Regions from separate parts of the Lactobacillus johnsonii genome, predicted to be linked through region 1. Evidence: predicted binding sites of a transcription regulator. Region 1 holds the regulator's gene; each other region holds the start of a gene.
The links. Region 1 encodes NrdR, which represses ribonucleotide reductase genes. Its sites were predicted from a motif close to ACACNATATATNGTGT; they were not measured.
Positions count from the first base shown of each region.

Region 2: the regulator NrdR is predicted to act here: its motif matches at 2,949-2,964, upstream of H0I41_RS09135 (deoxynucleoside kinase).
Region 3: the regulator NrdR is predicted to act here: its motif matches at 4,188-4,203, upstream of pnuC (nicotinamide riboside transporter PnuC).

Region 1 is NZ_CP059055.1:1,483,501-1,491,301, forward strand. Features, by position in the region: gene thrS (threonine--tRNA ligase) at 1-607, opposite strand, end outside; gene dnaI (primosomal protein DnaI) at 888-1,787, opposite strand; gene H0I41_RS07095 (DnaD domain protein) at 1,802-3,145, opposite strand; gene nrdR (transcriptional regulator NrdR) at 3,153-3,617, opposite strand; gene coaE (dephospho-CoA kinase) at 3,622-4,218, opposite strand; gene mutM (DNA-formamidopyrimidine glycosylase) at 4,215-5,045, opposite strand; gene polA (DNA polymerase I) at 5,065-7,725, opposite strand.
Region 2 is NZ_CP059055.1:1,893,051-1,900,851, forward strand. Features, by position in the region: gene H0I41_RS09120 (sulfite exporter TauE/SafE family protein) at 240-995, shown strand; gene H0I41_RS09125 (aldo/keto reductase) at 1,080-1,919, opposite strand; gene H0I41_RS09130 (glucosamine-6-phosphate deaminase) at 2,046-2,765, shown strand; gene H0I41_RS09135 (deoxynucleoside kinase) at 2,972-3,622, shown strand; gene H0I41_RS09140 (deoxynucleoside kinase) at 3,644-4,318, shown strand; gene H0I41_RS09145 (alpha-hydroxy-acid oxidizing protein) at 4,372-5,610, opposite strand; gene H0I41_RS09150 (NCS2 family permease) at 5,853-7,163, shown strand; gene H0I41_RS09155 (MerR family transcriptional regulator) at 7,249-7,801, opposite strand, start outside.
Region 3 is NZ_CP059055.1:1,666,433-1,674,233, forward strand. Features, by position in the region: gene H0I41_RS08085 (SIR2 family NAD-dependent protein deacylase) at 1-328, opposite strand, end outside; gene H0I41_RS08090 (DUF421 domain-containing protein) at 345-980, opposite strand; gene H0I41_RS08095 (DUF3290 domain-containing protein) at 988-1,437, opposite strand; gene pepT (peptidase T) at 1,444-2,718, opposite strand; gene H0I41_RS08105 (PAS domain-containing protein) at 2,781-3,317, opposite strand; gene pnuC (nicotinamide riboside transporter PnuC) at 3,387-4,157, opposite strand; gene H0I41_RS08115 (mucin-binding protein) at 4,586-7,801, shown strand, end outside.

The sequences.
Region 1 (7,801 bases):
ACCAGTATGCACCGGCAACTGACAAAAGCTTAAAGTTCTTGATTTTACCAGTATTTGGTAATAAAGCATCAAAGCCAAAGTCAACAAAGTCACCTAACTTGTAAACTGCAACTTCGTCTTCTTCATCTTTCAAAAGATCCAATTTGAATTGGTCATCCTTAAAGATTTCTTCCAATTCACTCTTCTTCATTGAAGTATATTCAATCTTTTCACCATTCTTAATGGCTCTTTGCATTGCTTTTTCAAGTTCTGGTAATTCAGTAACCTTAATTTGATCTTCTTTATCAGTATCTACGAAGAAACCACCTTCGTCAGCTTCGTGCATTCCCAAACGTAATTCTGGGTATTTGCGCTTTGCAACAGCTTCAAGTAAGAATGCTGCAGTAGCACGTAAAATGTCTAAGCCTTCTTCATCTTTATCGGTAATAATAGCTGCTTCTACATCTTCATCAACGATGTAATCTAAAGGCTTCATTACCCCATTAATCTTTGCACCAACAGCAGCTTTTCCTAGAGAAGTAGCAATTGAAGATGCTAATTCCTTAACAGAAACTGCCTTATCAAAATCTTTCTTAGAGCCGTCTGGCAAAGTTACAGAAAAACTCATAAATTTTTACCTCCAAATAAAAAATCCCAGCACTAAAAACAGTGCTGGGACGTTAAAATACGTGGTTCCACCCGAAATTCGAATTAATTATAAAATTAATTCCTCTAAAGGTCGTTAATGGTACCTAGCCAAATATAAAAATTTCAGGAATGAAATTGGGGTTTTCTTCTAATCAGGAGCTTCCAGAACTAGGCTCCTGTCTCTGAAGTGAAGAAAATCATGTCTTTCATTGACTTTCATTATACTAGCTCATCAAATAGATGCAAGTAAAATTTTAAAATTAATTTCGACGATTTTTGCCACCAACAAAAACTTCTTTACTCAAAAAACGAACTCGTTCCATCAAACGTCTTGCCTTAACTTCATCAACGCTATTTCTAGTTTTGGCAAAATGTTCATTTAAACCATCCATTGTCATATTCGAACTGAAAAAAGTTGGTAAAACATTATCCATTCGCTTTTGTAAAATTACACCTAATACATCGTCTCGTGACCATTCACTTAACGTCTCTGCTCCAATATCATCAAAAATCAAAACCGGAGCTGAAGCAATGCGATCAATCTCATCGTTTAAACTATTATCTTGGAAATGACTTCCTAAACTAGCAATAAAAGAAGGGACATGTAGAAAAACTACTCTACTTCCTTGTCGTGCTATTGAATTTGTAAGTCCAGCTAAAATATATGTTTTCCCTACACCAAAATCACCTGTTAGATATAACCCCTTAGTATGTTTATTTTTCTTAAAACTAGCAAGAAATATTCCTACTTCATCTAACACATCATCACGTTCAGGAGTCGCATCAACGTTTTCTAATTCAACATGACGAAGTTTAGCAGGTAAATCAATCAGTTCAATTCTATTTTCTGCACGTTTTTTAGCTTCTGAATTCAGTTTTGCTTCAGTAGGGACATAGGTAATATCAATTACTTTTCCATTAAGAAAAAGTTTAGGTGTATATCCCTCCATCACCGGATTTGGTGACTCAATTTGTTCAACATAGGTGAAAATTGTAGGAAGGGATGCCTGGACAATTTCTTTATTCAATCTTTCTTTATTCTGTGCAAGAAAGGCTTGAACTTTTGGATGCTTTATTGCTGTTTTAGCAATTTTTTTGCTATCTTCACCTAATTTGCGTTTCTTTATAATTCGTGTAATTACTTCAGAAATATCTTCCACCAGTACAACACTTCCTATTCATTTTTACCAAATTCGCGAAAAATTTTATTTCTTTCTTCTGTAGATAACCGCCTTTTTTTTGTTTGATTCTGCTTTTCATATTTTGACCAGTCAGTAAGCTTATGGACAGTCTTTTTAGGCGTCCTATAATATTGCTTTTGGTTACGCTTATTCTTACGTTCCTTAAGATATGCGATTGCTTCAGTTGGCGTAGTAATTCCCTTTTGAAGCCAATCATTAGCAATTCGATCTGCTAAATTATTAGTCAAGACCGCATCATATTCAAAACAAGTATGAACTATTAGATTAATTAAAGGCGGTGTTAAACCCATCTGATCCTGCAAACGATAAATAACTTTCTTTTCATTAGCAGTTACATATCCGCCCTTTTTTTCTTTTAATTCATATAGGTAATCAGTAGGAGGTTTACTATCCACTGCTCGAATCAACTCTGCATCTGCTGTTGACAAGTTCTTAATTGCTTTATCGGCATCCTTAGGCTTTTGCTGCAACTGTTTTCTAACCATTTCCTTATTTCGATTAAGGCCAAAGTTTTCGTTAACAGCATTTTGAATTGCATACATATTTAATTTATCTGTGCCTGCCGACATAGTAATTAAAGAGGTTTCCACAAATTCTTGTTCTGTTAAGTGATAAAAATCAATAATTTGCTTAATTTCTACCTGATGCTTTAAAACTTCTTCTTTATCAATATGATAACTTGCAAATAGATCGACCAAAAAACTCCAATCAATCTTCACAGGCTCATTTCCTAGCTTTATTTCACCTTTATTATCTTTAGGAACTTCACGTGCTGCTTCTTTAACTTCGATAGGAGCGTCAATTGCACTCTCAGCACTTAGATGAAATACGTCAAAAAATCCACTAGTAACCTCTTTGGCATCCTTTAGGCCAATAAAAGTGCGCGGCGTGAATTTTTTTACCAAGCGATTAAAAGTTACACTTCCTACTCGTTCAAGTAATAAACTAGACAACAGAAAGGTATGAAAAAATTCACCAGCCGAGGGAACATTTTCTACTTCAAAAATTAACGTTTCTCCTAAAACAGGATTTGATCCTATAAAAGTCTTAATCAACCCTGTTGCTTCTAAATGATGTAGAGTGGAAAATAAATCCTCTAGTTTTAGATTTGTCTGGTCTTGAAGTTGATACAAAGTTTTATAATCTTTGGCAAACGGAACTTCATCAAACTCCTTAGTCAAAGTTATATACAATCCTACTCCTTGTATGCCTACAAGGGGTTCAAATAGAGTAGTTAAGACCCTTATATTTTCTTCACTAACAGCTACTTGATTAGCCACATAAAAAGGCTGTTTAGGATCAGCACTTTCAAACACCGGCTACCTACTCCTTATCATGCTTAGCCATCATATCTTCCATGGCTTCCATAAATCCTGAAACATCTTTAAATTGACGGTAAATACTTGCAAAGCGAATATAAGCAACATCATCTAAATTTGCTAGCTCTTTCATCACTAGATTACCAATATCTTTAGATGAAATTTCATTAAGACCTTGCTTACGAATTTCATTTTCTACATGGTCAACTAAAGCATCAAGTTGTTCACTTGAAATTGGTCTCTTTTGTGCGGCCATCATTACCCCATGTAAAATTTTATCGCGATTAAATGCTTCACGGGTTCCGTCATTTTTAACTACTAATAAAGGTGAACGTTCTACTCTTTCAAAAGTTGTAAAACGAAAACCACAATTTTCACATTCTCTACGTCTTCTAATTGCTCTATTTTCATCACTTGGACGAGAATCAATTACTCTTGAAGCATTTTTATGACAGTTTGGACATTCCATTTTTTTACCTGCCTATCTCTTGTAATAAATCAGATAATTTTTTCTCTAAGTCATCTATTGTACCAGTATTAGCTACTACATAGGTAGCCCTTTTTTCTTTTTCACTTAACGGCATTTGATTATTTATTCTAGCTATAGCTTCTTTTTTAGTGAAGGCATTTCGTTTCATTAAACGTTCAATCTGCAATTCTGGTGTAATAGAAATAACCAAAACACCATTACATAAACTTTCAAAGCCAGATTCAAACAGCAAAGGCACATCGATTACAACTAATTTTTCTTGATTTGCACGATATCGTGCCATTTGTTGTTTAATTTCTTGGTGGACAAGTGGATGTGTTAACTCATTAAGTTTTTTCAACTTAGCTTTATCGTTAAAAACTATTCCACCTAACTTACGACGATTGATCGTTTGATCATCATTAAGAATATCGGTACCAAAATAATCTACTACTGCTTTGTAGCCATTTTGCCCAATCTCCATTATTTTATGAGCAATCAAGTCTGAATCAATAATTGGAATTTTTTTCTTTTTAAAAAATTCATCAGCTGTACTTTTGCCACTAGCAATTCCACCAGTTAAACCTAAAAAATATGTCATTTGTATAACACCTGACAATGCGTACAGAAAGTAGTGCCGCGTCCATTTACTTTAATTTTCTCTAGAATAGTGCCGCAATTATTACACTCTTCACCCGCATGACCGTAAACCTGGAGCATATTTTGGTAACCACCTATATCACCATTAGCGTCCAAATAAGTATGTACCGTAGTACCACGCTCTTTAGTTGCAACAGTAATCGTATGATTTATATTGTGATATAAATCTACTATTTTGTCAGCAGGAATTGACTTCGCACTACTTAAGGGATGAATTTTACTCTGCCACAACACTTCATCAACATAAATATTTCCTAAACCGCAAACTACGGTTTGATCTAAAAGAGTATTCTTAATATTTTTCTTCTTTCGACTTAGAGCATTAATAAAGTATTCTACACTAAACTCTTCCGTATTTGGTTCAGGGCCAAGGTGCCGAATTCCAGTTGTCTGCTTCTCTGTTCCAGTTTCTACTAGATGCATTCTTCCGAATTTACGTACATCAGCATAGCGCAGAGCAGTTCCATCAGTAAAAACAAATTCCACATGCTCGTGCTTTCCTTTAGGATGATCAGGAGTCACTAAATGATATTTTCCTTCCATTCGTAAATGGGAAACCATAGTCAGGTCATCGCTAAATCTAAATAGTAAATACTTGCCATAACGATCAATTTTCAAAATTTTTTTATTCGTTAATTTTTCAACGAATTCGTCAGGATTATTAACTATAATCTTTGGATACCAAATAATAATTTTAGCAATTGTCTTTCCTTTAACTAAAGGAGTTAGCGTTCTTCTAACTGTCTCTACTTCTGGCATTTCTGGCATTGTCTCACCTACTTACTGTTTATTTTGCATCGTACCAATTATGTCCCCAATTTGAATCTGCAATTAGTGGAACATCTAATTTGACAGCTGACTGCATAACCTCTGGAACAATTTTCTTAATTGTATCTAATTCATCTTTTGGCACATCAAAAATCAATTCATCGTGTACTTGTAAGACCATTTTAGTCTTTAAATGTAGTTCATCAAGTTTTTTCTGCATATTAATCATGGCAATCTTAATAATATCAGCTGCTGATCCTTGAATTGGAGAATTAATTGCAGTTCTTTCCGCAAAACTTCTGACATTGAAGTTCTTTGAATGAATATCTGGTAAATACCGTCTTCTATGCATAATTGTTTCTGCATAGCCATTCTCACGAGCTTTTTTAATTGCTTCATCCATATAATTTTTAATTTGAGGATATTGTTCAAAGTAATTTTCAATAAAAGTTTTAGCCTGCTTACGGCTAATGCCTAAGTTTTTAGACAAGCCATAGTCTGAAATACCATAAACGATACCAAAATTAACAGCTTTAGCATGTCTACGCATTAATGGCGTTACTTCATCAGGTGAGTCCAAGTGGAATATTTTCATTGCGGTGTGGGCGTGAATATCATAGCCTGACTTAAATGCTTCTTGCATATGTTCATCCCCAGAAACATGAGCTAGCACTCTTAGTTCAACCTGAGAATAATCACAAGAGAAAATATACCCATCTTTTGTTGAAGGAACAAAAGCTTTTCTAATCTGCTTTCCTTCCTCAGTTTTAGTTGGAATATTTTGTAAATTAGGATCAACTGAAGAAAGACGACCTGTTGTAGTCAAAGTCTGCAAATAGCGAGTGTGAATTCTTCCATCTGGCTGAATGCAGTCAAGCAAGCCCTTAACATAAGTGTTTTGAATTTTAGCAATTTGACGATAGTCCAAAATTTCTGAAACAATTGGACTTTTCATTTTTAATTGCTCTAATACTTCAACAGATGTTGAGTAACCAGTCTTAGTCTTCTTAATTGGTGGTAAACCTAATTTTTCAAATAGGATATGCCCCAACTGCTTAGGTGAGTTCAAGTTGAATTCTTCGCCAGCCTGTTGATAAATCTTATGTTCTAGTTCTTGTAACTTAACTGCAAAATCATTACCTAATTGATTCAAAACGGATGCTTCAACCTTGATTCCAGTAATTTCCATCTTTGCTAAGACGAAAGCCACTGGAATTTCAATTGTTTCATATAAATCATCTTGTTCATGATCTTTTAGTTTTTCAAGAAGTGGAGTCTTTAATTTCTCAATTACGGCAACTTTAGCTGCTAAATGTTCAAAGAATTCATTATCGTCAGGTACAGCTTGTTTTTTACCTTTTCCGTAAACTTCTAAATCAGTCTTTACAGAATAATCGTCATATAAATGAGCTACTTCTCCAAGATCATTCGAGTTGTTTTCATTATTAACTAAATATGAAGCAAGAAGCATATCATAATCTAGACCTTCTGCCTTGATATCTAGTCGATGTAAACCTACATACGTTCTTTTAATGTCAAAAACATTCTTCTTGATAGTCTTATCTTCTAGCATTTGACGAAGTGAATTTTCTTGCAACAAAACTGGATCTTTAGATACATAAATCTTATTACCAACTTTTAAAGAAAAGCCTTCAATTGGAGCTAGATGATAATTATCACCTAACATTGCTAAATAAAAAGTTACTTCTTTTTCACTGATTTTATCTAGCTCAATGATATTTTCTTTAGTTAACTCAAGATATTCATACTTTTCCGTTTCTGGTGTGTTACTAGTTGTACCATTAACATCTAACTCAGCTAAGAATTTCTTAAATCCTAAACGCTCATATAAATTACGCAAGTCTTCAATATTTGGTTCTTGTAATTTAGTGTCGGCCAGAGTTACTTCCACTGGCGAATCCCGATCAATAGTAGCTAACTTTTTAGCTAAAAAGGCCTTATCTTTATCATTAATTAAGTTCTCTTTTAGCTTAGACTTTTTCATTTCGTCTACATGTTCATAAAGTTCTTCAATAGAACCATATTTTTGAATTAGACGAGAAGCAGTTTTTGGGCCGACCTTAGTTACACCAGGATAATTATCTGAACTATCCCCCATCAAAGCTTTCATGTCAATGAATTCAGTTGGAGTAACACCGTTAACTTCTTTCATATGGGCTGGAGTATAAGCTTCTGTATCGCCAACTCCGTTTTTAGTAATTAAGACTGTGGTTTTATCAGATGCAAGCTGAGTTAAATCTCTATCTCCAGTCACAATATCAACTGTATATCCAGCATCTTCTCCCATCTTAGAAAGTGTTCCAATAATATCATCAGCTTCATAATTCTTTAGCTCATAACTCTTTATTCCTAAGTCTTTAAGCATTTCACGAATTACAGGAAGTTGCTCTGACAATTCACTCGGTGTTTTTTGGCGACCACCTTTATAATCTTGATACATCTCAGTTCTAAAAGTAACTTTTCCTGCATCAAAAGCAACTAATACATTAGTTGGATTAGTCTGCTTTATGATTGCGTCAAGCATATTTTTAAAAGTAAAAATTGCATTTGTATGCAATCCATCTGGACTAGTAAAACGATCAAGCTGACGGTATAAAGCATAAAAGGCACGAAAGGCCACAGAGTTGCCGTCAATTAAAAGTAATTTCTTTTGTGCCATATTTTTCTCCTTAAATAAAAAACTGTCAAATTAGTCTCTTAACTATTTTAACAGTTTTTCTTCTATGATTTAATTA
Region 2 (7,801 bases), 410 kb from region 1:
TCTACATCTAAAATATTAGATCCTATTAGTATTTATGTCAATAATTTATCCTTAATAAACCAAATATATTTAATCTATAGTTTTATGTAAAAATAAAATATTGTTACATTTATTAAAAATGCTTATTTACTAATCTTAAAGATATTACCCTTCAAGATTACTCCTACTTGCTAACTAAACGTAAGGGGCTTATAATACCTACCATTGTAATGTTTAAATCTACAAGGAGAGGTGAATTCATGGGTCCTTTTTTCTTATTCGTTTATTTAATTTTGGGTGGGATCTTAGGAGGTTTGCTATCAACCATTGCTAGCATGGCTTCGCTAGCAACTTACCCAATACTTTTATCAGTTGGAATTCCGCCCGTATATGCCAATACAACCAATGATGCTGCTTTAATTTGGACTGGAGTTGGTTCAACTGCATCATCCCTGAAAGAATTAAAAGGACATTGGAAAGAAGTAATTTTCTATTCAATCTTTACAATTGTTGGATCAGCTTTAGGATGTATGCTTTTAATACAATTTCCCGGGAAAATATTCGAAAAAATTGTTCCGTTTTGTATCGCTTTTTCTGGTCTAATGATTTTATTCAGTGGTGAAATTCATCTGGAAAAAGATGGTAATAACCGCCTTCTTCAGATTATATCTTTACTTTGCTTAGTGATTACTGGTATCTATGCAGGATATTTCGGAGCAGCAAGTGGCGTTTTAATGCTCGTTATCTTGAACGCCATTAGTGATGATGATTTTTTGACAGTTAATGCTATGAAAAATATAATTGGGGCTCTTTCAAACTTAGTTGCCCTAATCATCTATATGTTTACTGCAAAAATTTATTGGGATTCCGCCATTCCATTGGCTATTGGTGCCTTAATTGGGAGTTATTTCGGTCCTCGAATCATGCTGCACATTTCCGTTAAAGTTATTCGCTTAGGAATTGCCGTTTTAGCTCTTATTCAAGCAGCTTACTTTGCTTATACTGCATATAGGTAAAACATTTGTAATACGTAAAAAGCTCTACCTGCGTAAAGGTAGAGCTTTTTCAGTTACTTTTAAATAATTTTCTTTCATTTCAGTTTATATCATCGCAAGCGGCATTTTTTCAGTCGGCTGCGGAAAGTCATTATCAATTAATTTTATTTCATCGGGAGTCAATTTAATATCCTTAGCAGCAATATTTTCTTTCATGTGTTTAACATTGCCTGCTTTTGGAATAGATAAAATATTACCCTTTCTCAAAGTCCAAGCAAGCATCACTTGATGCGGCGTTACATGGTGAGCGCGAGCAACAATCTTAAGATTATTAGTAATTCTGATTGAATCACCCTTACCTGAATTAAATGGAGAATATCCAATAAAGCCAACGCCGTGCTTTTCTTGCCAAGGTAAGACGGCGTACTCTACCCCTCGCTCAGAGAGATTATATAGATCTTCATTAGCAAAGCAGTCTTTTCCGCCAGGAACGCTAAATAATTCTTCTAAATCAGCCACATCAAAATTTGACACACCCCAATGACGAATTAGTCCTTCTTTTTGTAATTCTTTAAGTCCACGAACCGTTTCAGATAAACGCTTGTCTCCGCGCCAGTGGAGTAAATATAAATCTAAATAATCAGTTCCTAGTCTTTTTAAACTTTTTTCTAAGCTTTGCCGCTCTAATTCTGGAGAAGCATGATATGGATAAAATTTCGAAATTAAAAAGATTTTACTCCGGTCATATCCTCTAATTGCCTCGCCAATTAGCTTTTCACTTTTTCCTTCACCATACATTTCCGCAGTATCGATTACTTTAATTCCATGATCCAAACCATAGCGAAGGGCAGCAAGTTCATCTTTTTTTTTTGAAGCGTCTTCGCCGATTCCCCAAGTTCCCATACCTAAACCTGATAGATTACTTTCCTGAAAACTCTTCTCCATCTCTTCTCACCTCACCTAAATTTTACCGCAGAAAAAAATAAAATTAAAAATGTTAGCGGTTTAATTTGACTAGACCGATTTTATATTTTATAATGGACTAGACCAATGAATGAGGAGGTATATATTATGAAAATCATCGTAACTAAAGATAATATTGAAGGCGGCACTAAGGCATTTGAAATTATTAAAAAGGGAATGGAAGATGGCGATAAAGTTTTAGGTTTAGCTACTGGCTCTTCTCCAATTCCACTATATGACGATATGTGCGACAGCGACTTAAACTTCTCTGATATGACTAGTATTAACTTAGATGAATACTATGGCTTAAATCCAGATAATGATCAAAGTTATCATTACTTCATGCAAAAGCACTTATTTGATAAGAAGCCATTTAAGCATTCTTATATTCCAAACGGAATGGCAAAGGATATTGATGAAGAAGTTGATCGTTATAACGACATTATTGCTGCTAATCCTATTGATATCCAAATCCTAGGTATCGGTAGAAACGGCCATATCGCTTTTAACGAACCAGGTACTCCATTTGGCAGTTTAACTCATAAAGTTCAATTAACTGAGAGCACCATTAAGGCCAATTCACGTTTCTTTGATAACGAAGATGAAGTTCCTCGTCAAGCCATTTGTATGGGAATTAAATCCATTATGCAAAGTAAAAAGATTGTTTTACTTGCATTTGGCGAATCAAAACAAGATGCAGTTAAAGCCTTAGTTGAAGGCCCTGTTACTGAAGAGGTACCAGCATCTATCTTACAAGATCACCCAGATGTAACAGTTATTTGTGATGAAGTTGCTGCCGCAAAACTTGATCCAAAATATAGAAATTAATCCTCATTAATCAGACCGTTTACTTGAACGAATTAATCTTTTTAGATTAGTTCGTTTTTTATTTGGTAGAATTCTTTTACCTTTAATCTACATTTTTTCAGATCTACTCTTGACTTTTTCACTTAACTCTTTTTTCAAAAATAGCTTGCCTACCTACCAGATATTGAATTACACTATTAAAGCAAACTATATATTGTAGAAAGAACGTGATGACAGTTATTGTATTGAGCGGGCCCATTGGAGCCGGAAAATCCAGTTTAACCAGTCTTCTTGCCGAACATTTAGGCACTCAAGCCTTTTATGAGGGTGTAGATAACAATCCAATTTTGCCACTTTATTATAAAGATATGGCTCACTATACTTTTCTTTTAAACACTTATCTTTTAAACCATCGTTTGGCTCAAATTAACCAAGCTATTCGCGATCATAACAGCGTGTCTGATCGTTCCATTTATGAAGATGCCCTATTTTTCAAAATGAATGTTGATAGTGGTATTGCTGATCCTACAGAATTCAAGATTTATGATAGTTTACTTGAGAATATGATGGAGCAAGCACCTGGTAATCCAAGTAAGAAACCAGATCTTTTAATTTACATTCATGTTTCTCTTGATACTATGCTTCACCGAATTCAAAAACGTGGTCGTAAGTTTGAACAATTATCAACCGATCCAAGTTTAAAAGATTACTATGCTCGCCTTTTATCATATTACGAGCCTTGGTATGAAAAGTATAATGCATCCCCTAAGATGATGATTGATGGTGATAAATACGACTTTGTTGCCAATGAAGACGCAAGAAGGAAAGTTATTAACGCAATTGATCAAAAACTTATTGATATAGGGAATTTAAACTAGTTAACGAATAGAAGGAACGTGATGACAGTTATTGTATTAAGCGGGCCCATTGGAGCCGGAAAATCCAGTCTAACAGGTATCTTATCTAAATATTTGGGTACTAATCCCTTTTATGAAAGTGTAGATGACAATCCTGTTTTGCCATTATTCTATGAAAACCCTAAAAAGTATGCCTTTTTACTGCAAGTTTATTTCTTAAATACTCGTTTTCGGAGTATTAAGTCAGCCTTAACTGATGATAATAATGTACTTGACCGTTCTATCTACGAAGATGCTCTTTTCTTCCAAATGAATGCAGATATTGGGCGTGCTACTCCAGAAGAAGTCGATACTTACTATGAGCTCTTGCACAATATGATGAGTGAACTAGATCGGATGCCTAAGAAGAATCCTGATCTCCTGGTTCATATCGATGTCTCATATGATACAATGCTCAAGAGAATTCAAAAACGTGGTCGTAACTATGAACAATTGAGTTATGATCCGACTCTAGAAGATTACTACAAGCGTCTACTTCGTTATTACAAACCTTGGTATGAGAAGTATGACTATTCACCAAAAATGACTATTGATGGTGATAAACTTGATTTCATGGCAAGTGAAGAAGATCGTCAAGAAGTCCTAAATCAAATTGTGGCTAAGCTCAAAGAAATGGGTAAACTTGAAGACGACTGGAAACCTAATTTAGTTAAATAAAGCAAAACTGCGGTCCAATATGGATCGCAGTTTTTATTTTTTAATCCTAACAATCAATGTCTTGATGCACCACTTACAGCATCAGCTGCTTCACCTGTTAACTGATTTTCCTTAGTAACAGGATATGGTTTCATCACACTTCTGCTCGTTGAAGAAATGCCCCAGTCAGCACTGTAATTAATATGATCAATCTTAGCATGTTTAATATCTTCAATTGTCTTACAGCCGGTTAATTGCATATCAATCAATAATTCCTTATTTAATTGCTCAATAACTGATTGAACACCTTGTGCACCACCAAGTGCTAAGCCATATAAGAATGGGCGGCCAATACCGACTAAGTCTGCACCTAATGCTAATGCTTTAAAGACATGAGAGCCGCGACGAACGCCGCCATCAAGAATAATTGGAACACGATGATTTGAGCTTCTTACTGCCTTAGCAATTTCAGGTAAAACATCAATCGTCGCAGGAGCGCCATCTACTTCACGTCCGCCATGATTAGAAACTACGATCCCATCTGCTCCAGCCCCAATAGCAAGCATAGCATCTTCAGCACATTCAACTCCTTTAACAATTACAGGAACATCAGCAATTTCCTTTATTTTACGAATATCATCTGGTCCAATATTTTGAGCCGATGAAGCATACATTTGTGCAACGCTTTGTCCTTCACCCTTTCCACCGTTCCATTCATTAAAGAAAGCCAACGGTACCGGATAAGTAAAGTTAGTTCGTAAGTTAGCTTCACGATAGCCACTAACTAAAGCATCTACTGTTAGGAAAAATCCCGTAAAACCTGCTTTAACTGATTCTTCAATTACCATCTTATTAAAGTCCCAGTTTTTGCTTAAATATAGTTGCATAAATCTAGGAGAATCCCCTACTGCACTTTGTACTTCTTGTACACTCTTATTTGCATAGGTACTCATCGCAAATAAGGCCCCAGCAGCTTTTGCACCTTTTGCAGTATCAATTTCTGCTTCAGCGTTTGCAATACCGTGGCATGCAATTGGACAAATCATAACCGGGGTCTTTAACTTCATCCCTAAAAACTCAGTATTAAGTTCAGGGTTTTGCATTCCAGTCAAAGCTCGAGGAACTATTTGAAAATGATTAAATGCTTGAGTGTTATTTCGCCAAGTCCATTCATTTTCAGCACCACTAGCTACATAGTAATAAGCAGCTTCTGGCATCACATATTTTGCCTCATTTTCCAGTTCATCTAAGTTAACCATATGTAACTTTTCTTCTCTTGTACTTTGTGGAAAGCCCTTATAGTAAGTTGTCATCGTACATTCCTCCAAATTTTATAACGCATGTTTCTTTACACTTTAATTTTAAGACTATTTTTTTAAATGAGTAACTAATAGCCCTTACGAAATAATTCACTATCTCTTATAAGATTTACTTTCAGAAAGTTTTTACAACCTTTCATCGCTAAAATTCGCGTTTACATTTATTTATGGGAATGCTACACTATAAAAGTTGCTTATTTAAAGCTTAAAAACGAACATTATGTCTGGAGGACAAAATGAATTTTATAAAAAACTACTTTCATTTAGAAAAGTTAGGAACTAATGTTAGAACTGAATTTATTGCTGGGTTAACTACTTTTATTAGTATGTCATATATTCTTTTCGTTAACCCTAGCGTTCTTGGTGCTAGTGGAATGAATACCGGCGCTGTCTTTACCGCTACTGCTTTAGCAGCTGCTCTTGGTACAGCAATCATGGGAATTGTTGCCAACTACCCGATCGGTGAAGCACCTGCCTTAGGTATTAACGCGTTCTTTGCTTACACAGTATGTATTGGCATGAAAGTATCCTGGGAAACTGCTTTGGCCAGTGTTTTTGTTGCATCAATTATCTTTATTTTAATTACCTTATTTAAGCTAAGAGAAAAGATTATTGATTCAATTCCTTCAGACTTAAAATTTGCCATTTCTTCTGGTATTGGTTTATTTATCGCCTTTCTTGGATTACAAAACGGTGGCTTAATCGTTGCTAATAAATCAACTTTAGTTGGTTTAGGATCACTTCATAATCCACTCGTTTGGATTACTATTTTTGGTTTAATTGTTACGGTAATCTTGATGATCTTAGGCGTTCCAGGTGCTATTTTTATTGGAATGATTGCCGCATCAATCTTTGGAATTTGTACCGGTCAAATTGCCGTTCCTCATAAGTTTATCTCTTTAGCACCAAGCTTAGCTCCAACTTTTGGTCAAGCAATCTTCCACGTTAAAGATATTAACTCTTTGCAGATGTGGGTTGTTGTTTTAACTTTCTTACTTGTTACATTCTTTGATACTGCCGGTACTTTAATCGGTCTTGCTCAACAAGCTGGCTTTATGAAAAATAATAAAATGCCACGTGTCGGTAAAGCATTAGCTGCTGACTCAACTGCTATGATGTTTGGTTCAATCTTCGGTACTTCACCAGTTGGTGCCTTTGTTGAATCAAGTGCTGGTATTGCTGTTGGTGGTCGTTCTGGTTTAACTGCTGTCTTTGTAGCCATTTTCTTCTTGATCTCAATGATTTTTAGTCCACTACTTGGTGTCTTTACTACACAAGTAACTGCTCCTGCGTTAATTATCGTCGGAGTTTTAATGGCACAAAATACCGCACATATTCACTGGAACAAGTTAGAAATTGCCGTACCTGCATTTTTAATCTTACTTGGTATGCCTCTTACTTACTCAATTTCCGACGGTTTGGCATTAGGAATGATTACTTACCCAATTTGTATGGTTTCTGCAAAGCGTGGTAAAGAAGTTAGCCCAATGATGTGGGTACTGTTTGTAGTATTTATCATCTTCTTATGGGTATTGAATTTTAAATAGATTGAAACTCAAGAGAAAAGCTCGTGCTGATGCACGGGCTTTTTTGGTTAATCAAAAAATTTTCTGTCAATTTTAAATATTGTTTTTACTCTCTACTAATTTCCAAACAATAAGATCTTTTACCGCATTTTGGACAAGTCAATTTTCTAAACTTAGGCGTATGCGGGGCTAAATTAAATGCCAGGAACGATGGAATAAATACATCTCCGCAATTAGGACAAACATATTCAACATGGTCATAGTAATATCGCGACAATCCCAATGCCATCATAAAAATAATAACTACTAGTGCAAGAACTTCAATTACAAAGCTAGTTATCTGGTTTAGATGATATAAATAAAATGCTATGCCGATCCCTAATATTTCAATTATTGACAAAAGCCCTCCAAAAACTAACATCTTATCTCTTAAAGCTGAAAGTCTATTTTCTTTTCTCGTAATATCTGTAATGCCAGAGTGATTGGTTAATACAGCACGCGACAACTTTATTTTTTGCAAATGTTTTATTTGTGCTTGTTTCTTACTTATCTCCTCAATTTTCCGCTGATTCTCCTGGTATTGTTCTTTAAGCAATAACTCCACTGACTGATTCCCATGCTCATCTTGAATGAGCATTTTTATCTGCTTCAATGAAAAT
Region 3 (7,801 bases), 180 kb from region 1:
CAAAAGTACTAGTAGCAATAAAATAATTCTTTCCATTTAACAATTCTTTTAATTGCTTCATTGCTTTACTTGGCTTATATTCAACTGAATACTCATTAATTAGTTGACTCCAGAATTGCCATTTTTCATCCCAAGAATCAAAATCTTTATCTAGTGCATCCGCAATTGTTTTTACATGATATTTTTCACTTATATTTTTATATTCAATCGGAAAGGCCAAATTGTCAAACATATCAAGGCCTTCCATTTGTGCAAACCCATTACCTGCAGTCACAATAACCGCATCGGCATCTGCTAACCATTTTTTTATTTCTTTAAAATCTTTCATGATCATTTCTTCCTTTTTATTTTTCAGAATATCCTACCAGACGTAATTGTCCATCAATATATTCTCCTAAAAAGACATCATCAGGACTATTATAACCAGCTTTAGTTACTTCCTGTTCAAGCCAAGCATTAGATTTATGGATTAAATCCAAAACGTCTTCATTTACCTGTCCATCACTAATAATCGGAAAGCGAATATTATCTTCATCATTTTCAATTATCGTTAATTGGCCATTTTGTTCAAAAATACAATTTTTCACTTTTTCAACTGAATAAATTCCGCGACTTCTAAGTCTAAACATTAATTCATTGGCAGAAATACCAGCTTTCATACAATTTCCGACCAACACATGACCATTTTTTATTACTTGAACCGGTTTTCCATCAATCAAATTACGAATCCAATTGCTACGCTCACGACCAAACTTCAAAATAAAAACTACTAAAGTCCAAACGATTAATACCAATAAAAATTGAAGAACGGTAATACTTTGATTATATATTAAACCACCTATAATTCCGCCCAGTACATAATTTTGTAATTGATCCAAAGCTGTTGTTGGAGCTAAATTACTTTTTCCAAAAACATTAATTTGAATAATCAAGGTTAATATCCCTAGAGAAAACTTAATAAATAATTGTGTATAATCCATCTTTTACCTACTTTTGCACATATACATGATGATCAATCACGTGCGATCGATTTAATGTATAGCTATTATTGTTTTCGTTTAAATTCAATTGATAGTCTTCATTTTTCGAATCAATTCGCACAATCATCCCATCCTGCAAACTCAGTGAACTGACCATCACATCGCTTTCTTTAACATTTTCATCATCAGCAACTGATTTAATAAAGGGAACAATTTGGGCAGCTTTAGACTTCTGTTCATTATTTTGCACATATTTTTCATATTGTGTGCCAGTAAATAATAATAAAAACAAGAGGGCAATGATTCCTAAATCCCTATATCTGGTATTAAAACGATCACGCAAATATAGAATTGCAAAAATAATCATCGCACTGGCAGCAACAATCATTAGAATATATAAAGCTGTTCGATCTGTATTTTGATGGTTCTGAATATAATTTATCGTATAGAAATTCATTTAAATCTAATACTTTCTCTTTAATGGACTTTCATCACGTTTATCATTTAATAAAACATGCTGCTTCGTAATTTCAATTAATGTTTTAGCTAAAAGAGCCATACTTTCAGTTGTTACATATTCATATGGTCCATGAAAATTTGCCCCACCATTAAATAAGTTAGGTGTAGGTATCCCCTTTTCTGAAATAAAAACGCCATCTGTTCCTCCTCGAAATGGGATAACTTTTGGCTCTAATCCAAGAGACTTATAGGCATGTAAAACTAGATTTACTACATAGGGATGCTCTTTAATCAAATCTCCTGGACTATGATATTGATCATGCATTTCAAAAGTTACTCGATTTGTTCCATACTTTTTATTCAACTTATCCACTGTACTTGTGATTAACTTTTTCTTTTGCTCAAAACCATCAGTATCAAAATCTCGAATAATTAGTTGAATTTGTGCATGATCGACATTGCCGTTATTGGATAAAACCATAAAATAGCCATCAAAATCTTTACTATTTTCAGGGACCTCACTTGCTGGTAAAGCTTGAATAAATTCACTAGCTATCAAGGCTGCATTGACCATAAGACCGTATGCCTCGCCAGGATGAACTACTGTCCCATGAAAATCAATCGTAGCCGCTGCTGCATTGAAGGTCTCAAATGCAATATCTCCTGGATCACCATTATCTAATGTATAAGCAAATTCAACAGGAAAACGTTCCACGTTAAAACGAGCAGCACCCTTACCAATTTCCTCATCTGGGCCAAAAGCAACCCAAATATCTCCATGTTCAAGATCAGGATTTTCTTTTAAAAATTTGAGCATTCCTAGTAATCCAGCAATTCCCGCCTTATCATCTGCACCAAGTAAAGTCGTTCCATCAGCGGTAATCAATGTTTCACCTAAATGTTTTTTTAAACTAGGAAATTCACTTGTGGATAAGACACGTCCCTCTTTTAAGAAAATATCCTTTCCATCATAGTTCTGATGCACTAGCGGTTTTACATTTTCTGCATTAAAATCAGCCGTATCTACATGTGCTACAAAACCAATTGGAGTCACTTCTTTCTTAGTTGTCTTTTTTAGTTTTCCTACTAAATAGGAATCTTCTTCTGAAAATGAAATATTTTCTAAGCCTAATTTTTCTAATTCTTTCTCAATAATTTTCAACAAGTCAACTTGACCGGCAGTCGTCGGCACCGCTGTACTTTGTTCATCTGAACGAGTATTTACTTTACAGTATTCTATAAATTTATTTTGAATATATTTTTGATCAATTTCAGGCATTTTTACCATCCCCAAACTATTTTTAATTATATTTTAAGAAAAAATAGTTTTCTGTCAATTCACTATAGTTCCGAAGCTCCACTTTCTGCATCAATTTTCTGATTTTTCCGATACACTTCTCCGTTTGTATTCTTAGGATCATCAACCAATTTTTGTCCGGTTTCTTTTAAGTAGTATTCCACAAGTGGATAAATATCTTGAACAGTTTCATTAATTCCAGCAAAATGATGGTCTTTATCAAAAATAGCCCGATATGTGTCTACCATAAATCTTTTTTGGGTATTAGTTTGATCTACAAAATGCAATTCTTTCGCTTCACCTGTGCTTAACTTATGGAATATTTCTGTTAATTGCTTCTTTTCACTCTCTGTTTGGCCAAGAGCCGCAATATTTTCTCCAAGTTCTGGAGGAGTATAATTCATCCCTGGTAATTGTTTATAATATGTAAATTCTCCAGTCTTATTAAAACTGAGCAAATTGCTGGGAAACGAAGAAAGATAATTATCGAGGTCTTTTACTTTCATTAGTCCCGCATTTAACTTTACATAGTCATTACCTTGTGCAGCTTTTTTATAATTTTTAGTCCAATTTTCATTCATTTTTGATACCTCACAAATAAAAAAAGCATGTCGAACTCGACATGCTAATTTTAACGTATTTAATTACATTTAGTCTTTAATAGCTTTTAACCCTTCACGCTTTCTTCCCATGTTAAACCATGGTGAAACAGTAAAGGCTAAAACGTCATTAACAACGTAAATTAAGGAGTTAACAGCCATTGCTAAAGTTGCATCTCCCTGTGCATAAGTCACACCCCAAAGAATTAATTGGAAAATTCCACTAGCAGTCCACCAGAAATATTGGTTATTGTAGCGTAAAAAACACATAATGCCAGCAGTTAATGAAATTGCAAAGCTAATAGCATCGATCCAAGGACGTGGATCGTTAGTAAACTTACCAATTAAATAGCCAGATACTGCATAAACAACTAATGTACCAACAATGGCAACAATCCATTCTTTAGCACCAAACTTACGTAAGTGATTCTTAGTATCGTCATTCCAAGATCTAACTGAAATAATAACTGGTAAATCTAAAGTTAAAATATAAGCAATTTGTTCAAAAATTGAAAGATAATTCTTAGCAGCTAGTCCTGCATAAATAAAACAAGCTGCGGAAATCAAGCCTAACCATCCATTAATTGCTTTAGTTGCATTAATGGCTAAAACACATAAAGTTCCAAGCAATGTACCAATAAAAGTAATAACGGTTAAAGCAGTGATTTTATTTTGAATCAAAATAGCTAATTGGAAACCGAAAGCAAAGAACCAAAGCATATAATTTTGAACTGGCCATCCGTGCAATTGCTTAAATAGCCAAACGAAATAGTTATCCTTTCTTTCTTTATGATCTTCTTGTAATGATGTGGAATTGTCCATTTATTAACTCCTCTTTCTTTATATTAGGTCACACAATATATTGTGCCTTATCCGCATTTTTCTCAAAAAAGCATCTGTATCTAGTATAGTAGTTAATAAATTGAAAACAAGAGTTTACAATTTTCGTTAAATATGCGGGTAAGGGTTATTCAAATTTTAGATAGCGCTTACTTTATTATCCTAACTGTTTTTATTTGCATTTTTATATATTTTTTATTTTTATACTTGAATAAATCACGTATTTTTTTGTGTTTATAGCTACTTTTTAAAGTCGTTTTTTTACTTTTAGCTAGATCTTTTCACTATTAGCAATAGCCTACTTTCCCTATCTAATAATCTATTATTTAAATCTGGAGTATAATATTCTTTTAGAAAGCTAAAATGTTATTTTATTAAAAAAATCATTCATAATCGAGGAAAGAATTAAAATGAAACATAAAAATGATTTATTTTTTATTACTAAACTTAATGGGAAGGAAAAGTTTAGTTTTAGAAAAATTTCAGTTGGATTAGTTACTGTTGCTTTAGGTACAACTTTCTTTTTAGCAAGTTCTAATACTGTTCAAGCAGCAGATCAAAATAATACTGCTAGTAACCAGAATATTAGCAAGGAACTAACTTCAAATAATTCAGTCGAAACGACTCAGAAACAAGAAACTAGTTCTGAAAACAATTCACATAGTAGCGATCCAAGTACAAAAGATAATAATTCTTCAACACAATCATCTCTCACTTCTAAAAATGAAGTGACTGTCCCAACTAATCAAACTAACAATCTTAATGAAGAAACAAATCAGAATGAATCCACAGTAAGCGTTACTGGAGCTAAAACTAATGATTCTCTTATCGCTGGCGTAACTCAAGGTGCCATTAATGTGCATATCAATAATAATTCGACTACGCCACTCATTATTAATCATGGTGAACAAGTTAACGTTTCAATTAACGATAAAAATAATCTGTTGAGCTTTAATGTAACTCCAACTAAAACTAGTGAATTTGATATGAATAGAACTGATACAGCTACTAATAAAGAATTCACTTTTACTTACACAGGAAATGATGACGGTATCTTATCCGGTTTTGATGCAACTTTTCCATTTAATGCCGATACTACTGCTACTACCCAATACTATGAAAAATATGGTACTTATCCCGATTTAACTCTTCCCGTTACAGTTACTTTGCCTAATAAACAATCATTTATCCAAAATCTTCCAATTAAAATTAATCCTTATCAAGATAAAGTTATCAATGAGGAGATTCTCCATGGTTTTATAATCGGTCCCAAAGTTATCTGGATACCCGGAGAAGATGGCAATCCAGGCGCAAACGGAGTTTATACAGAATATGGTGCTAACTATACTGGTCCAGAACCTAGTGCAAAAGCTGACATTCCGGTTGCCCAACAAAAAGATGCTCGTCTAATGCAATATGCCATTGATTGGAACTACGGGTCATCTACCAATCCAAGTTTAAAACCACTGCTTAATGTTCTTGCTCATATTAAATTTAGTAGCGGTCAAAGAATTCTTCCATCGACTATTAAGGTATTCAAAATTCCTTTCAATATAAAAGTAGTTGCTTCTGATGGACAAAGAATCAGTATTAATGATTATTATTCAAAAATCTCTACGCTTTCAGAAGATACTAACTTTGAAAACTTTTTAAGAAATTCTATTTCTAATGATGGCAGAGAAATAGTTATTGACCAAAAGGGTAACTTTACTGTTAATGGTGAAGATTATTCTAAAAATGGGCCTTACTTTATTCAGCTAGATACTCAACTTGATATAAATAAGATTCCTGATTGGATTAACACTCCTAGCTCCGGTCCATCTATTAGTACTCCGACTACAAATGAAAACGACTGGAACCCATCTGGTTCTGGTAGTACTGCTAATACTTTTACGCAAACCTATACTAACTTTAAACTAGATCCGACAGTAGACAGAATTATTAAAATTCGTTTTATTGATGAAAACACTAATCAAGAAATTCCAAACAGCGCTAAAAATATAATTACTGCAACTAATAGTTCAGTTCCTAATCCTACAATGGACATTATTAAAGATCTTGAAGAAAGACATTATGTTTTAGATCAAGAAGCAACTGAAGGAAAAAATGGTAGCCATAGTGAAAATTTAACTAACTATAACATTGCTACTCAAAACTTTAAGCTTGATAGTTTGAACAATAGCTACAACAGTGAAGAAATCAACGTTAAAAATACTTCACCAAAGTATTACGTTTATCTTTATCATGAAACAAAACCTCAATCTCAAACTAGTTCAGTAACTGAAACTATTAATTATGTTTGTGCTAATGGAACAAAAAAGGGCGAACTAGCTGCTTTACCATATACTCATACAGTTACTTATACTCGTAATGGTATCGAAGATCTTGTTACTAATTACATAGACTGGAATAGTTGGATGCCTGATTCTACCTTTAACGCAGTTAATTCACCAATTGCTTCTGATTCCGCCTATAGTCTAATTGATCCTCTAGTAGTTCCAGCAATTGAGACCAATATTAGTGAAAATGGAGAAATTACTACTCAAAATAGCATTCCACTATCTTATACTGTTAACTACTACGCTCCCGAAAAGGCCACTCTCCACTTCTACGATGACACTGACAAACAAGACTTAACAGCATACTTACTTCAAAACAATCAAACAGCTGTAATAAATGATATTTATGATAAATCAGATAATAATTCAACTAAACAAGCAATTTCATTTGCAGGTGTAGATAAAGTTATTGACTTTTTAAACAGTAAACACTATGTATTCAGTGGAGTTAGTGGAATCGGATCAACTAGTAGTAGTGACTATTCAAAAATTTCCTATGGAAATTTTGATGACGATGAAACCCAAGATCAAAACTTTGTGCTTCATTTCAAACATGAGACTGAGCCGATTTCAGATACTAAAGAAGTAACAGAAACAATTCATTATCTGTATGAAGATAATTCACAAGCTGCTAATGACGTAAAACATTCAGTTACCTTTACAAAAATTGGTACTAAAGATTTGGTAACTGGTAAGGAAAACAGTAAATGGTCTGCCGTCCAAACATTTCCTGAAGTAGTATCACCAGTAATTTCTGGCTATACTCCAACTCAAAGTAAAATTGCTCCAATTAGCGTTGATCATACGTCTAATGATATAGATAAAACTGTCATTTATACTGCTAATAAACAACAAGCTACACTTAGATTTTATGATGATAGTAGTAAGAAATTTATTGATTTTGCTAAAGATTTAATTGTGACTGGATCAAGCAGCAGCCCTATTTTATTCACTATTCCGAAAAGTTATGACTTTTCAAATTATAACTTCGTTGCTGTCAACAAAGGTGATAACCCTACTCAAACTACTGATAGTTTATCGGGTACTGCATTAAATGATGTAACTTATGGCAAGTTTGATACAGATAATACAACGGATCAATATTTTATTGCTCACTTTACTCATAAGATCAGTCCAGCTAATGAAAATAAATCTATTTCGGAAAAAGCAATTCTATATGCAGAAAATGGCCCACGAAAAGATAATATTTTTAAGACCTTGAATTTAGGAAATATTAACTTTATTAGAACTGGTCAAAAAGACTTAGTTAATCAGCAAATTACGTGG